3 regions of the Peribacillus sp. GL_122 genome follow, and region 3 is predicted to be linked to each of the others. Evidence: riboswitches for the same ligand, from Rfam matches in the RefSeq annotation. Region 3 holds a riboswitch; each other region holds the start of a gene.
The links. Region 3 has a riboswitch for S-adenosylmethionine ahead of AC3ISB_RS16070 (bifunctional homocysteine S-methyltransferase/methylenetetrahydrofolate reductase). Riboswitches for the same ligand answer to the same signal wherever they lie in the genome.
Positions count from the first base shown of each region.

Region 1: another riboswitch for S-adenosylmethionine. It lies ahead of AC3ISB_RS25905 (methionine ABC transporter ATP-binding protein); the one in region 3 lies ahead of AC3ISB_RS16070 (bifunctional homocysteine S-methyltransferase/methylenetetrahydrofolate reductase).
Region 2: another riboswitch for S-adenosylmethionine. It lies ahead of AC3ISB_RS22785 (methionine ABC transporter ATP-binding protein); the one in region 3 lies ahead of AC3ISB_RS16070 (bifunctional homocysteine S-methyltransferase/methylenetetrahydrofolate reductase).

Region 1 covers NZ_CM174415.1:5,310,788-5,314,065, forward strand. The annotation lists gene AC3ISB_RS25900 (methionine ABC transporter permease) at 1-245, opposite strand, end outside; gene AC3ISB_RS25905 (methionine ABC transporter ATP-binding protein) at 238-1,272, opposite strand; SAM riboswitch class I at 1,426-1,538, opposite strand; gene AC3ISB_RS25910 (O-acetylhomoserine aminocarboxypropyltransferase/cysteine synthase family protein) at 1,655-2,965, opposite strand; SAM riboswitch class I at 3,065-3,171, opposite strand.
Region 2 covers NZ_CM174415.1:4,702,949-4,706,226, forward strand. The annotation lists gene AC3ISB_RS22775 (MetQ/NlpA family ABC transporter substrate-binding protein) at 1-198, opposite strand, end outside; gene AC3ISB_RS22780 (methionine ABC transporter permease) at 220-870, opposite strand; gene AC3ISB_RS22785 (methionine ABC transporter ATP-binding protein) at 884-1,906, opposite strand; SAM riboswitch class I at 2,143-2,254, opposite strand; gene AC3ISB_RS22790 (GNAT family N-acetyltransferase) at 2,394-2,861, opposite strand; gene AC3ISB_RS22795 (nuclear transport factor 2 family protein) at 2,960-3,278, opposite strand, start outside.
Region 3 covers NZ_CM174415.1:3,343,793-3,347,070, reverse strand. The annotation lists gene AC3ISB_RS16075 (MOSC domain-containing protein) at 304-954, shown strand; SAM riboswitch class I at 1,065-1,163, shown strand; gene AC3ISB_RS16070 (bifunctional homocysteine S-methyltransferase/methylenetetrahydrofolate reductase) at 1,267-3,114, shown strand; gene metH (methionine synthase) at 3,107-3,278, shown strand, end outside.

The sequences.
Region 1 (3,278 bases), 2.0 Mb from region 3:
GGAATGAGCAGCACGATCAAAATAAGAAATGGAATGGAACGGAATATATTAACGATAGCACTCATGACCCCGTTGATTACCCGGTTTTCCCACATATTACCCTTCCCTGTCAGGAACAGGATCAATCCTAATATTATGCCTATAAAAAAGGTTGCCACTACAGAGACGCTTGTCATGTAGAGCGTTTCTTTCGTTGCTTCAATAATGTCTTCCCAATCAATATTCGGCAATAATTCTTCAAGCATGAGTAATCACCTCCACGCCTACCTGCTGTGCTTTAATGAATTCGATTGCGCGGAGCATTTCATCCTCTGTGCCATCAAGATGGATAAACAATGTTCCATATGAACCGCTTCTTGTTTGGGATATCTTACCTTGAACGATATTGACATCCAACTCGAAGTTTCGTACAAGCTTGGTGATCAACGGGCTTTCTGCATGATCACCTACAAAGGTCAATTGAATCACTTTGCCTGCAGGATAACGTTCGAGCAAATGGTCCATCGTTTCTTTCGTTTCTTCTGGTTCCGTTACCTGCTGCACGAAACGCTTCGTCATTTGTTCTTTAGGATTCTTGAAAACATCCAGGACAGGACCCTGTTCAACAACTTGCCCGTTTTCCATTACGGCGACGCGATGACAGATTTTACGTATTACATGCATTTCATGTGTTATCAAGACGATCGTCAATCCTAGGCGCTGATTGATGTCAACAAGCAATTCGAGTATGGAGTCGGTAGTCTGCGGATCCAAGGCAGATGTCGCTTCATCACACAGCAGCACTTTAGGGTTATTTGCCAGAGCCCTGGCTATTCCCACCCTTTGCTTTTGCCCTCCGCTTAATTGTGAAGGATAGGCCTTTTCCCTGCCTTCCAGTCCGACTAACTTGATCAATTCGTTCACACGCTTGGTCCGTTCAGTTTTAGAAACTCCTGCAATTTCCAATGGGAAAGAAATATTTTCCTGAACGGTCCTTGACCATAATAGATTGAAATGTTGGAAAATCATGCTGATTTCTTGACGGGCCTTACGTAGCTGAGCCCCTTTAATTTTTGAAATTTCCTTCTCAGCCACCACAACGGATCCCTCTGTAGGAGTTTCCAATCCATTGAGCATTCTGATCAAAGTACTTTTCCCCGCTCCACTGTATCCGATGATACCGAAAATCTCACCTTTATTTATTTCAACATTCACATTATTTACAGCCTTGATCGTCTCACTGTTTCCTTTTCCTGTTCGGAACAGCTTACTGACTTTCGTCAATGTAATCATTAATCCTCACCTCTTTTATCCAATAAAACCTATGAACTTAGTTGATTTCTCTACATTATTAGTCTGTTTCTCATATCATGCACATGTTTTCCTCATTAAAACAGAAAAAACCTTTCTGCATGAGCAGAAAGGCAGGTGAAGAAACAGGCCTTTCTCTCATCTTCCAAAGTAATTAAACTTTGTGTGAATTGGCACCTTTCCAAGGAAATCTCCTTGTCGGTTGCCGGGTTTCATCGGGCACATCCCTCCACCTCTCTTGATAAGAGCTAATATATAGAATATTTGTACATCATTAAGTTCTTTAGTATGGAGAAATTTTATCATAGATAAAAAAGGAGCGCAATGTATATTATTTCTAGTTCAAGAATGACAGGAACTTTGGTTAAAGCGTTTTGGAAGTCAAGGAAACGATATTCGTCGCTTTTTCAATTGCCTGCTCCAAATCTTCTATTAAGTCGTCTACATTTTCAATCCCGATGGATAAACGGACTTGATCGGCGCGCACACCCGCTTTCGCAAGACCCGCCTCATTCAATTGTTGATGGGTCGTACTGGCTGGGTGGATGATCAAGCTCTTCGCATCCCCTACATTCGCCACATGGGACCATAATTCCACCGAATTGATAAGTTTTGCCCCAGCTTCGCGATTACCTTGTATTCCAAAAGTCACGACAGACCCGGCTCCCTTAGGTAAATATTTATCCGCAAGGGCTTTATCGGGATGATCCTCATCACCAGGATGCGAAACCCAAGTCACGGCAGGATGGTTTTTTAAATATTTAATGACAGACTTGGTGTTTGATAGATGCTCTTTCATCCTTACATGCAGCGTTTCAAGTCCAAGCGTAAACTGGAATGCACTTTGGGCACTTAGCGCAGGGCCTAAGTCTCGAAGTAACTGAACTCGGGCTTTCGTTATGAATGCGGCAGGTCCTACTGCCTCGGCGTATACAAGACCGTCGTAGCTTGGGTCAGGCTCCGTGAAGCCAGGGTAGTTTGGCGAGTTCCAATCGAACTTCCCTCCATCCACGATGACACCGCCTAGTGTCGTTCCATTTCCCAGAAGCCATTTTGTAGCGGAATGGATGACGATGTCCGCGCCAAAATCAATTGGTCTGCAAAGATACGGTGTTGCAAAGGTATTATCAATGATTAAAGGTATGCCGGCTTCATGGGCGATTTTCGCTACCGCTTCAATGTCAAGCACCCTCAAACTTGGATTACCGATCGTTTCGGCAAAAATGGCTTTAGTTCTTGGCGTAATCGCCCTTTTGAAATTTTCAGGGTCATCGGGAGAAACGAACTTCACTTTGATCCCATACTTGGGAAGAGTATTTTCAAAAAGGTTATACGTACCGCCATATAATGTAGAGGCTGAAACAATCTCGTCACCTGCAGCGGCAATGTTCAGGATTGAAAGTGAGATGGCAGCCATTCCGCTTGCTGTTGCCAACCCGCCGATACCGCCTTCCAATAAGGCCATTCTTTCCTCAAAAACGCTGACCGTGGGATTATGAAGCCGTGTATATATATAGCCATTCTCCTTTAGGCCAAATAAATTCGCTGCATGGTCGGTGTCTTTGAACAAATATGCATTGCTTTGGTAAATAGGAACTGCACGTGCACCTGTTTCATCAGCTTGCAGACCGCCATGAACACTCAATGTTTCGAAACGCAACTTTTTCCCTGACATATGATTTCACCTTTTTCTATGGATTTAGTTGGAATTATATGATATCTGGCCTTTTATAAACAAAAAAACCACTTCAACAAGAAGAGGTCTCAAGAACACACCTCATCTACCAGAGCCAACACTCTGCTGGAATTAGCACCGTATATAAAATTTATACCGGTTGCCGGGCTTCGTCGGGCCAGTCCCTCCGCCACTCTTGATAAGAACTATTAAATTCTGCCATTACTTAATTCAAAATATAGCATTTTAGAATAAATCAGTCAATAAATTGTTAGAATATTCTTTGTTTAATTCCGATCTCGCGTTCAAATGT
Region 2 (3,278 bases), 1.4 Mb from region 3:
AGTGACCAGTTCGATATTAAGCCCTTCCTCTTTCGCTATGTCGACAATGTATTCCCATGTTCTTGTATCCCCGCTGCTGACACCGACTTTTACTGTTTTCACATCATCCGAACCGCCTGATGCACCTTCTTCTTTCCCGCATGCTGCAGACACGATGGCCAATGCCAATACTATGATCGTTAATAAGATTTTCTTCATTTCTCCTACCTCCTGTTATTTTTATCTTCTTCTGATTTTTCTTGAAACAAAATTCCCGGTGGATTGCAATAATTGAACGATGATCACGAGCGCCGCCACTGTGACGATCATCGTCATCGTATCAAACCTTTGATAACCGTAAGCCAAAGCTAAATCTCCGACCCCGCCTGCACCGACGGCACCTGCCATGGCCGTAGATCCAACAAGCCCGATTGTCGCTGTTGTAAATGTAAGGATCAACGAACTGAGTCCCTCGGGAATCAAAAAGCGATAAATGATTTGCCATGTCGTCGCCCCCATCGCCTGAGCTGCCTCGATGATCCCTTTGTCCACTTCCAACAGGGAGTTCTCCACAAGCCTGGCGATATAAGGAGCCGCGTAAAAGATTAGCGGAACAATGGCCGCATTCGTTCCGATTGCACTGCCTACAATCATTCTCGTAAACGGAATAAGTGCTACAAGCAAGATGATGAAAGGAACCGACCGCAATATATTGATGATCGGGTTCAATACATTAAAGACCCATTTATTCTCCAGGATGTGACCCTTTCTTGTAATGACAAGCAGGATACCGAGCGGAAGCCCAATCAATCCGGAAAATACCAATGAGATGGCTACCATATAAAGTGTGTCACCGAAAGCTGTCGACAGCTGATCTGCTGTTATTTCCATTCCCCAAAGCGTATTACCCATTTATCTGCACCTCCTGGACGAGAATCCCCTCATCTTTAATATATTGATAAGCCTTGTCCACCTCATTTTTGTTCCCGGTCACTTCGATGATCAAATTCCCGAAAGGCGTTTCCTGAATTTCAGAAATATTGGCTGATAAGACACTTAAATGAACATCATATTTCTTCGAGATGGTTGAAAGTAAAGGAGTACCCGAAGTAGTCCCAATAAAATTAATTTTCCAAATAATCGGGATATGGGACCCTATGCTTTTTAGGAAACTTTGTGGAATTTCGTCATGTATGACCGTTCTCACGAAGTTTTTTGCAATATCCGTTTGCGGCTTCGCAAACACTTCGAAAACCGAACCTTGTTCAACGACGCATCCGCCCTCCATGACCGCTACCTTATTGCAAATTTCCCTGATGACAGACATCTCATGAGTGATTAGCAGAATGGTAATATTGTATTCTTTATTGATTTTCTTTAAGAGCTGCAGAACTGCACTCGTTGTTTGTGGATCCAATGCCGAGGTAGCTTCATCACACAATAAGATCGATGGATTTGTAGCCAATGCTCTCGCAATGCCGATCCGCTGCTTTTGACCGCCGGATAATTGTTCCGGATAACTCTTTGCTTTGCTTGATAAGCCAACGAACTCCAACAGCTCGCCTACCCGCTTTTTGATTTCTTTACCAGGGGTTCCCGATAAAATCAGCGGCATGGCGATATTATCAAAAACAGTCTTTGAGTTTAGCAAATTGAAATGCTGAAAGATCATCCCGATTTTTTTCTTTTCTGCCCGCAATTCCTTCGCGTTCAATTTGGTTAAATCCTTGCCCCCAACAATCACCGAACCATCTGAAGGATGTTCAAGCAAATTGACCAACCTGATCAACGTACTCTTCCCGGCCCCGCTATAACCGACTACACCGAATATATCCCCCTTTTCAACTGTCAAATTAATGCCCTTCAAAGCCTCGACAGTCTGTTTCTTTGTTTGATAAACCTTTTTGACATTTTGAAACTCAATCATCCAATCTCCCCCCATGCTGTTTATTTGTACGAATTCATTATCCAGAGAAGAGCTTTGCAAAGTTTCATAATGTTAGGGTTGAATTTTTGGAATTTATGAGTAAATGCACCAATAATCCAAATAACCATATACATTTTGAATAAACAAAAGAGGCCTCTTCCGTCATCAGACAGAAGAGGCCTCTTTTAGACATAAAAAAGAGTAAACTCTTAAATTAATTATCTAAGAAAAGCTCCTTCTTATCTTTCAAACTTTCGTCCGTTGGAATTAGCACAGTATTTTTACAAAAGTAAAAACCCGCTGCCGAGGTATCATAGGGCCAAGTCCCTCCACATCTCTTGATAAGAATTAACGTTATATTTAATTATGTCCTTCACTATATATTCTAATTTCTCTAAAGTCAACCATATTTTTTTCGTTCTAAACATTTTCATAGTATAGTGAATTGATGGTTTTTAAATTATATTAATATAATTTTATTTCGTTTTTATAATGTTTTACTCATTCTCCATACAGGGTATTTTTCATTTTCTTCCCTTATCTTCATCATGCCTGATTTCGTATATAAACGAATCGCCCTTCCATTTTCCGGAGAAACCCTTAAATGATATTCGGATACATTAAATTGCCTGAAAAAGTTTTCTGCGTAGTGAACCAATTCCTTGCCAAGGCCTTTACTGCGGTAATCGGGAATAAGATAAAAAAGATTCACATAGCCAATCTCCGTTCCTTCATACTCACGAATTTGAAGTTCCATTTGTCCAATCGGTTCTTGGTCCTTTTCAATGATCACCTGTCCATCCGGAAATTTGCGGACCCGTTCTTTCATTCGTTGCAGATATGTATTTTCATCTCCAAAACCATCTTCAGATCCAAAACTTACAACATAGGAATCTTTCCTGAATTTAATGATAATATCTTTATCTTTGTCCGTATCAATGGTACGAAAGATCAACTTCATTCACCTCTATCATTTTAGTAAAATAGTTTTTAAGCAAGCAAACCTCATTTTACTTACGCATTTTTATGATATTTTTTTCATAAATAATAGGCTTAACTGGGCCCTTTCGTTTTTGTGCCTTGATGAAAAAACATTTGCCACCTTCCATTCGTACATTTCCAGATTGAACTCCTTAAGGTATGTTCCTCTTTATCTTCATCAAAAATCCGGTACGTAGTTAACACGGTATCCTCAGACAATGGATGCATATCAAATTGACTTAGTGTCATTTTCACCGCTCCGGCTCCCTCTTGCCCCAAAAAATCGCTTTTAGACCATATGTTACCCGAACTGCCGAACTCAAGGAAATCATCTTTCAATAATAATGAAAGCTCTTCTGGTGATGTACGGACTTCAGTTTTTAACAATTTC
Region 3 (3,278 bases):
AATTCGCTCCCTAAAGAGCGACAATGAGGAATTCAATCGTGAAAATCAACATATAGGCGAACGGTTGTAGTTTTCGACTATATATTGTGTTCATATTCTACCATATTTAATTCTGAAATAGCAACAAAATTACTGAAACTAACCTATGAATTTTTCTGGAAATCAATGATATTTCGCCCATTTAACGGCTCATGTGGCTTTTGCATTGTCATATTCTTATAAAAAACTACAGAATAAAATGGATTTTTAGTATAATTTATACATACAGGATGATATACATTAAATATGAATGGAAGATGCAAAATGCAAAATGGAAAAATTAGAGCACTTCATGCCGGGAAGCCGAAGCATGAAATTTTTTCGAATATCGATATCTTTTCAGCAATGGATAAACAAGCAAAGGATAATGTGACAGTGACTAAATCAGGTATAATTGGTGATGGGGTAGGTAATGTAAAGTTCCATGGAGGTCCTGATCGCGCTTTGTGCTTTTACCCCTTTGAGCATTATTCATTATGGAATGAAAAATTCTCTAAAAAGCTGGAAATCCCTGCATTCGGTGAAAATTTAACCATAGCGGGGATGAGGGAAGAATCAACGTATATCGGCGATATTTATCAAATAGGAGAAGTGATTGTTCAAATTAACCAAGGGAGGATACCTTGTTCGACCATTTCCCACTTCAATCAAGAACCTAAGTTTTTGGAACTCGTGCTGAAAACGAGTTTCACTGGTTATTTTGCAAGAGTACTTCAAGAAGGAACGATAACTAAACAAAACGAGATTGTGCTGATAGATCGTTTGCAAGAAAAAATTTCAGTTCATTATGCAGCAGAGGTAATTCTTCATAAACGAGATGGGCTGGAAGGCGCAAAGGCTTTACTTACACTAGACTCGTTAGCGGAAGACTGGAAACAAAGGATCTTGATGAGGGTTCAAGCTGTAAAAGATTGAATGATTTTTGCAAAAGTGAAAAAAATGTCGATCAGGTATTGAAATTGACAGATTATTAATGTAAATTAAATATAATCAAATTTTGAAATCTTGTGAAAATTATATAATGGATCTTATCGAGAGAGGTGGAGGGACTGGCCCGAAGAAACCTCAGCAACCAGCTTAGGCAAAGGTGCTAAATCCAGCAAGCAGAGCTTGATAGATGAGGAGAATGTTTCAAAAAACCTTCTTCTTTGAGAAGGTTTTTTTCCTTTTCTCTCATACTCATAGAATACGACAAAAACAGGATTGTTTTTGAGAGAGGGTGTAATGATGAATTTTCGTAAAGACGTGAAAGAAAGAATACTGGTTGGGGAAGGGGCAATGGGGACCTTATTGTATTCAAATGGCATCGATCAATGTTATGAGGAATTAAACTGCACGAACCCAGATCAAATAGAGTCCATCCACCGTGCCTATCTGGAAGCTGGTGCAGATATCCTTCAATCGAATACATATGGAGCCAATTTCAACAAATTGAAACGGTATGGACTTGAAGATGAAGTAAGCAGAATCAATCGCCAGGGAGTCATTCTTGCTAAAAAAGCGGCAAAAGGAAAGGCATACGTCTTCGGTACCATAGGGGCACAGCGGAGCATCAGGAAATCGGATTTAAGTATTGAAGAGATAAAACGGGGTTTTCGTGAACAGCTATACAGTCTTTTGATGGAAAACCCTGATGGGATTCTCTTGGAAACATTTTATGACCTGGAAGAACTGGAAACTGTCCTGCAAATCGTTAAAAATGAAACTGGACTGCCGATCATCGCAAATGTTTCGATGCATGAACTGGGAAATCTTCAAAATGGAATCCATTTAAATGAAGCCTTTCAAAAACTCGAGCAATTGGGTGCCGATGTTGTTGGCGTGAATTGCCGTCTCGGTCCACATCATATGATTCGGGCCTTGGAAGAAGTGAGTTTGCCAAAGCAAGCATCAATTGCCATATACCCAAATGCCAGCCTCCCGGATTATGTGGATGGAAGGCTCGTCTATAAAGCTGTGCCGGAATATTTCGGTTCAAGTGCCCTAGAACTTCGTGAGCAGGGTGCTGCGATCATAGGAGGGTGCTGTGGAACGACTCCGCTGCATATTCAAGCTGTAAAGAATGCGATTGGAAGTTTGGCTCCTGTGAAAGAGAAATTTACGAAATCCCGTGAAATAGAAATAATTGAAGTGAATGATAGAGAATTGGAACGTCCCCTGTTCGAAAAGGCCAAAACAGAAAGGACGATTCTAGTTGAACTTGATCCACCGAAAAAGTTAGGTATAGAGAGCTTCATGACTGGTGCCGAGGTTTTGAAAAAAGCAGGGGTCGATTCCATTACATTAGCGGATAATTCGCTTGCCTCACCAAGGATATCGAATGATGCACTGGCTAATTTACTGAAGAACCAATTGAATATAGAGCCGATGGTGCATATAACATGCCGTGATCGAAATTTGATTGGCCTGCAGTCACATTTAATGGGTCTGCAGACGGTGGGGCTGAACGAAATATTGATCATCACCGGAGACCCTTCAAAAATTGGGGATTTCCCGGGGGCCACTTCGGTTTATGATTTATCTTCCTTTGACCTAATAAGTATGGTCAAACAATTTAATGAAGGTCTTTCCTATTCCGGTCAAAGTTTGGGCCAAAGGGCAAATTTCAAAATTGCGGCAGCGTTTAATCCCAATGTGAAATATCTGGATAAAGCCGTACTGAGAATGGAAAAGAAGATTGCCTGCGGTGCCCAATCCTTCTTGACACAGCCAATCTATTCCGTGGAGCAAATCGAAGAAGTATATGAAGCCACAAAACATTTAGAAACCCCGATTTTCATCGGTATCATGCCCTTGACAAGCACCCGGAACGCCGAATTCATCCATAATGAGATCCCAGGCATCAAATTGCCTGATAATGTTAGAAGGGCCATGGCGTTAGCAGGGGATGACCCTGTAAAGTCAAGGATTGAAGGAGTGAATATTGCGCGAGAGCTAGTGGACGCGGCAAGGGAAAAATTCAAGGGCATATATTTAATCACTCCGTTCCTTCGCTATGAAATGACGGCGGAACTTACGAAATATATTAGAAAAGTCGATAGTAAACATACATCAGAGGTGGCAGTACATGAATAAAAAAGCGATTCAAGATCAGTTAAATTCTAAGATTCTCCTTCTTGACGGGGCGATGGGAACAATGCTTCAAGCGGAGAATTTGACAGTCGAGGATTTTGGCGGGGAACAATTCGAGGGCTGCAATGAATATTTATCACTGACGCAACCGGAAATCATTCAATCCA